One region of the Micromonospora sp. CA-111912 genome, then DNA from elsewhere that is predicted to be linked to it. Evidence: predicted binding sites of a transcription regulator. Region 1 holds the regulator's gene; the other holds the start of a gene.

What was found. The regulator HspR, encoded in region 1, represses chaperone genes until heat shock. The targets are predictions, from matches to a motif close to TTGAGTNNNNNNNACTCAA.
Region 2: the regulator HspR is predicted to act here: its motif matches at 1,160-1,178, upstream of lon (endopeptidase La).

Annotation. Positions count from the first base shown of each region.
Region 1 covers NZ_CP192007.1:173,532-176,938, reverse strand. Annotated here, with positions in the region: gene ACQPZO_RS00815 (cation:proton antiporter) at 1-588, shown strand, start outside; gene ACQPZO_RS00810 (hypothetical protein) at 763-1,194, shown strand; gene ACQPZO_RS00805 (hypothetical protein) at 1,270-1,491, opposite strand; gene ACQPZO_RS00800 (heat shock protein transcriptional repressor HspR) at 1,659-2,093, opposite strand; gene dnaJ (molecular chaperone DnaJ) at 2,126-3,313, opposite strand; gene grpE (nucleotide exchange factor GrpE) at 3,393-3,407, opposite strand, start outside.
Region 2 covers NZ_CP192007.1:3,891,873-3,895,279, reverse strand. Annotated here, with positions in the region: gene ACQPZO_RS16085 (histone-like nucleoid-structuring protein Lsr2) at 363-710, opposite strand; gene lon (endopeptidase La) at 1,202-3,407, shown strand, end outside.

The DNA.
Region 1 (3,407 bases):
TCCACGGCCCTGTCGGCGAAGGACCCGGAGGCGCTGCTGCTCGGCGTGCTCGGGCTGACCCTGCTGGTCGCCGGGATCGCGGCCAAGCTTCAGGTGTCGGCCGCGGTCGGCGCCTTCCTCGTCGGCATCGCGCTGTCCGGGCCGGTGGCCCACCACGCCACCGAGATGCTCTCCCCGCTGCGGGACCTGTTCGCCGCCGTCTTCTTCGTCTTCTTCGGGCTGGTCACCGACCCGCGGGACATCCCACCCGTGCTGCTGCCGGCGCTCGCGCTGGCCGTGGTGACAATGGGCACCAAGACCCTGACCGGGTACCTGGCCGCCCGGCGGGTGGGGATCAAGGAGCCCGGACGGTGGCGGGCCGGACTGGCCCTGGTGCCACGCGGTGAGTTCTCCATCGTCATCGCCGGGCTCGCCGTCGCCGTCGACGGCGTCGAACCGAAGCTGGCCGCGCTGGCCACGACGTACGTGCTGATCACCGTGGTGACCGGGCCGATGCTGGCCCGGCTGCCGGACTTCGCCTGGTTCAAGACCTGGCTGCGGCAGCGGGCCCTCCGCCAGCGCACTGAGCCGCTGGTCAGCGCCGACTGATCCCCGACCCCGGAACGGGCCGGGTCGGCCGTATGGCCGACCCGGCCCGTTCCATCGGTTGTCGAATTCGTGCCATGAACCCTTCCGCTGGTCGGCGACCCCGGCTACCGTTCGCCCCAGCAGCCAGTCCGCGGTGGGCCGGTCCCCCCGCGTACGCAAGCGGAAGGTTGGCCGGTGAGCGTGCAGCAGTCGACGTTCCGCGGCTTCACGAACCCCGTCGACCCCTCTCCCGCGGAGCTGCGGGCGTGGGCCTACCAACCGGACTCCGTGCCGCTGACCTCGATGCCCCAGGACTGGGACCTGCTGGTCGCCGGGGACCACCTCGTGCAGACGCTCTTCGAGCTGGCGATGGACCCGGCCTGCCCGGCCCGCCGGTTCGCGCTGCACTGCCTCTACATCTACGCCGCCGACGGCATCCGGACGAACTTCCGCGCCCATCCCAAGCGGCGCTTCCGCAAGCTGGTCGAGCAGGCGGAACGGGCCGGCGACGAGTTGATGCACAACTGGGCGCACAACGGGCGGGTGCTGCTGGCCCGCCCGAACCTCTTCGTCTACCGGGACTGGTGCGAGGGTGGTCTGGTCCGGGAGAACCGCCGCATCGGCTGACCGGCACGCATCCGGGGCACGCGAACGGGCCGGGTTCCCCCGTGGAACCCGGCCCGCACGTCGGCGCACCGGCCGTCAGGCGGCCGATCCGCCGCGCCCTTCGCGCTGCCGGTCGCGGCGCACGTCGGCCCGCCCCTGGCCGACGCCGTGGTCGACCTGGTCGGCGAACCGGCCGTCCTTGATCCTGTCGGTGAACCGGCTCTCGGTGATCTTGTTGAACTGCTCCCGGGCGGACTTCGCGATCCGGTCGAGCCGCGCCTCCGCCTGCTGCGCCACCTTCTTGGCCGGTTCCGACATGGTCCCCCCTCGCCGGTGCGGTGGTTCCAGCGGTGCTTCTGGCCCGAATTGAGCGGATAGGACCTGATTCACAGGTTAACGGAAACGGCCCGGTCCGCGCCGGGGTACCCGGGAAGCGGACCGGGCCGATGGAGCGGTCCGGAGCTGTGGAGCTGTGTGGCGGACGGTCAGCGGTCGCGGCGCGGGCGCCAGACCACCAGGGCGGTGGACGTGCGGGTGGCGGGCACCAGGTCCCGACCGGGAAACCGGGCCAGCGACTCCAGCTCGGCCACCCGGCGGTACGCGGCGTCGAGCTCCGCCTCCAGCCGGGCGATCCGCTGCTGTGCCTGCTCCAGCAGGTGCTCCAGGCCGATGATCCGCTTGACCCCGGCCAGGTTGACCCCCTCATCCTGGCTGAGCCGCTGCACCTCGCGCAGCAGCACCACGTCCCGGACGCTGTAACGGCGCCCGCCGCCGGCCGCCCGGCCGGCCTGCACCAGGCCGAGCCGGTCGTACTGGCGCAGCGTCTGCGGATGCATCCCCGCCATCCGCGCCGCCACCGAGATCATCAGGACCTTGGCCTCGTAGGCAGGGTCATCCGAGCCGGTGAACTCTCCCACCATCCCCGCTCACCTCCGTACGCACTCCAGCAGGCTCAACTGAACCGACGCACCCGGGCGTCGAGATGTTCCCGGGCGGCCGGCGGGGACTGCTCGGCGAACGCCTCCAGCGCCGCCCGTGCCTCGTCGGACACCCGTGCCGGTACCACCACGTCGAGCGTGACCAGCAGGTCGCCGGCCTGGCCGTCCTTGCGCACCACGCCCTTGCCCCGGGCCCGCAGCACCCGGCCGCCCGGCGTTCCCGGCGGCACCCGCAGGGTCACCGTGCCGTCGAGCGTGGGGACCCGCAGGTCCGTGCCGAACACGGCCTCCGGGAAGGTGATCTGCACGGTCAGCGTCAGGTCGTCCCCGGTACGCCCGAACAGCTCGTCCGGCCGAACCTTCACGTGCACGAACAGGTCGCCGGCCGGGCCGCCACGCTCGCCCGGCTCGCCGCGCCCGGCCAGCCGGATCCGCTGCCCGTCGGCCACCCCGGCGGGGAAGCGGACGTTCAGCGTGCGGGTCTTGGTGACCCCGCCGGTGCCGTGGCACTCCGGGCACTTCTCCTCGACGACCGTGCCCACGCCCTGGCAGTTGCGGCACGGCTCGGACAGGCTGAACGACCCCTGGTTCCGGGTGGTCACCCCGGCACCGTGGCAGACCTGGCAGGTCACCGGCTGGGTGCCGGGCTTCGCCCCGCTGCCGTGGCAGGTGTCGCAGATCCCGGGCGCGCGCAGGGTCAGCGGGAGGGTCACCCCGCGGACCGCGTCGTCGAAGTCGAGCGCCACCTCGGTCTCGATGTCCCGGCCCTTGGCGGGGCCACGAGGACGGGACGGGCCACCGGCTGCCCCGCCGCCCGAGAAGATCGAACTGAACAGGTCCTGGAAGCCGGCCCCGCCGAAGCGACGGTCACCGCCGCCGGCCGCGCCGCCGAACATGTCCGAGACGTCGAACGGCTGCCCGCCGGGCCCGCCCGCTCCCCGGGCGTTACGCCGGAAGGCGCCCGAGCCGAACAGCGAGCGCATCTCGTCGTACTCGCGGCGCTTGGCCTCGTCGCCGAGCACCGCGTACGCCTCGGAGGCGGCCTTGAACCGCTCCTCGGCCTGCGGGTCGCCGGGGTTGTGGTCCGGGTGCGACTCCCGGGCCAGCTTCCGGTACGACTTCTTGATCTCGTCCGGGGAGGCGGACTTCTGCACGCCCAGCGTGGCGTAGTAGTCCTTCTCGATCCAGTCCTTGGAACTCACCGGTCCACCCCCTTCCGCGGGACGTATCCCGGACGTCCCGCCCGCCCGGTACGGGCGGGCGGGACGGCGCGGGTCGGCACTACTCCGGGTCGGC
Region 2 (3,407 bases), 3.5 Mb from region 1:
CTCGGCGGACCGGCACGGCAGGAAGAGTGGACGCCGGTCGGCGCGTGGGTGGGCCGTCACCTCGGGCGGGTGTGTCGGGTGCACCGGACGCCGGTGCCGTGCCGGCCCGGCCCGGTCCGTGCGCCGTTCACCGACGTGTCGACGGGCGCCCCGGAACACCGGGTGTGCCGGGCCCGGCCCGCCCGCGGCTCCGTCGAGTGCGCCGACCGGCAAGTAGCTGACCGGCCCGGTCGTGGGACGGCCCGCACCGGCACCGGCCTATGTCGGCCGGCGCCGTGGGAACTGCAACCGGAAAGGGGCCAGCGGGTGCCGGCCTCCACGGCGCGACCCGGGAACCCCCGGATCGCGGCACCGCCGCCGGATCAGCGGTTTTTGTAGGCCTCGACGACCGACACCGGGATGCGCCCGCGGTCGGAAATCTCGTGGCCGTTGTTGGCGGCCCATTCCCGGATGGCCCGGTTCTGCTCGCGGTCCATTCCGGAGACCGGGGCCCGTCCCGGGCGGCGGGCGGCCCGGCCGGTCTCGACCGGACCCCGACCGATGCGCCGGCCGGCGTTGATGTAGGGATCGAGTGCTTTGCGCAGGGTGCCGGCGTTCTCGTCGGAGACATCGATGGTGTACGCCACGCCGTCCAGGCTGAACTCGACGGTCCGATCCGCCTTCCCGCCGTCGAGGTCATCAGTCAGAACGGTGATTACTTTCCGAGCCATCGCCAATTACTCCTTGTGTGGGGCGGGGTGTGCTAAGAGTTTGACGTATCAACTGGCAATTCCGCAAGAATATGCCCGGTTCTGCAATCGGCGAGTCGAGTTACGCGGGATGGAATCCCGCTCGGCCGGTGGAATTTGCCGGTGCCGCTCAAGCGGTTGAGCAGGCCAGGGGCACCGCGGGGTGGCCACCCGATTCGCCTCCGACACCCATGGCAGGCGCCACGATGTTGTCGTCATCCGCCACGCCTTCCCTTCGGCGGCGGCGGTTTCCCGAAGATCGCGCCGGCCCCGGCTCCGGCCGCGATCAGGCGCGGCGATTGCCGTCGCTCCTCGTCGGACGCTCCCGGCCGGCGAGGGAGACCCGCCCCCGGGCCCTGCGCCGGGCCGCCTCCGATCGACCGCTGGAGTGGCCTGAATCACGCTTCGGAACAAGGGGCGCGCTCTGTTACTTGAGTGAGTCAGGCTCAACCCAACGCGATAGCAGGTGTTCGATGGCAACTCTTCCGGTACTTCCACTGACCGACGCCGTCCTGCTGCCAGGCATGGTCATTCCGGTGACCCTCGACCCGACCACCCAGGCCGCCGTCGACGCGGCCCGCGCCACCGGCGACGAGCAACTCCTCGCCGTGCCCCGTGTCGACGGCGAGTACGGCCCCGTCGGCACGGTCGCCACCATCGAGAAGGTGGGCCGACTGCCCAGCGGCGAGCCGGCCGCCGTGATCCGGGGGTTGTCCCGGGCACGGATCGGCTCCGGCGTCCCCGGGCCCGGCGCCGCCCTCTGGGTCGAGGCCACCGAACTGTCCGAACCCGTCCCCACCGGCCGGGCCCGGGACCTCGCCCGCGAGTACCGCGCCCTGATGACGTCCGTGCTCCAGCAGCGCGGCGCGTGGCAGGTCATCGACGCCATGGAGCGGATGACCGACCTCTCCGAGCTGGCCGACGCGGCCGGCTACGCGCCCTGGCTCACGCTGGCGCAGAAGACCGAACTGCTCGCCGCTCCGGACGTCACCGCCCGGCTGGAGCTTCTCGTCGGCTGGGTGAAGGACCACCTGGCCGAGCAGGAGGTCACCGAGCAGATCAACAGCGACGTCCGCGAGGGGCTGGAGAAGTCCCAGCGCGAGTTCCTGCTCCGCCAGCAGCTCGCCGCCATCCGCAAGGAGCTCGGCGAGGACGAGCCGGACGGCTCCGCCGACTACCGGGCCCGGGTCGAGTCCGCCGAACTGCCCGAGAAGGTCCGCGAGGCGGCGCTGCGCGAGGTCGGCAAGCTGGAGCGGGCCAGCGACGCCTCCCCGGAGGCGGGTTGGATCCGCACCTGGCTGGACACGGTGCTGGAGATGCCGTGGACCACGCGTACCGAGGACAACACCGACCTGGCCGCGGCCCGGGCCGTGCTCGACGCCGACCACGCCGGCCTGGCCGACGTGAAGGACCGCATCCTGGAGTACCTCGCGGTGCGCAACCGCCGGGCCGAGCGCAACCTCGGCGTGGTCGGCGGGCGTGGCTCCGGCGCGGTGCTCGCCCTCGCCGGCCCTCCCGGCGTCGGCAAGACCAGCCTCGGCGAGTCCGTCGCCCGGGCGCTCGGCCGCAACTTCGTCCGGGTCTCCCTCGGCGGCGTCCGCGACGAGGCGGAGATCCGGGGCCACCGCCGCACGTACGTCGGCGCGCTGCCCGGCCGGATCGTCCGTGCGCTGCGCGAGGCCGGCTCGATGAACCCGGTCGTGCTCCTCGACGAGGTCGACAAGCTCGCGGTCGGCTACGCCGGCGACCCGGCCGCCGCCCTGCTGGAGGTGCTCGACCTGGCGCAGAACCACACCTTCCGCGACCACTACCTGGAGGTCGACCTCGACCTGTCCGACGTGCTGTTCCTGGCCACCGCCAACGTGGTGGAGACCATCCCGGGCCCGCTGCTGGACCGGATGGAGCTGGTCACCCTGGACGGCTACACCGAGGACGAGAAGGTCGCCATCGCCCGTGACCACCTGCTGCCGCGGCAGCGGGAGCGGGCCGGCCTGACCGCCGAGGAGGTCACCGTCGCCGACGACGCGCTCGCCCGGATCGCGGGGGAGCACACCCGGGAGGCCGGCGTCCGGCAGTTGGAGCGGGCGCTGGCGAAGATCCTGCGCAAGGTCGCGGTCGCCCTGGCGACCGACCCGACGCCCGTCCGGGTGGACACCGGCAACCTGGCCCGCTACCTCGGCCGGCCCAGGTTCACCCCCGAGTCGGCGGAGCGGACGGCGGTGCCCGGCGTGTCCACCGGCCTCGCGGTCACCGGTGCGGGCGGGGACGTGCTCTTCATCGAGGCCACCAGCATGGAGGGTGAGCCGGGGCTGACCCTCACCGGCCAGCTCGGCGACGTGATGAAGGAGTCCGCGCACATCGCGCTGTCGTACCTGCGCTCCAACGGGCGCCGGCTCGGCATCGACCCGAACGCCCTCGCCGGGCGGCGGATCCACCTGCACGTTCCGGCGGGCGCGGTGCCCAAGGACGGGCCGAGCGCCGGAATCACGATGGTGACGGCGCTGGCCTCGCTGGTGACCGGCCGGCCGGTGCGGCCCGAGTTCGGGATGACCGGCGAGGTGACGCTCTCCGGCCGGGTGCTGCCCATCGGCGGGGTGAAGCAGAAGCTGCTCGCCGCGCACCGGGCCGGCCTGACCGAGGTGATCATCCCGGCCCGTAACGAGCCGGACCTGGACGACC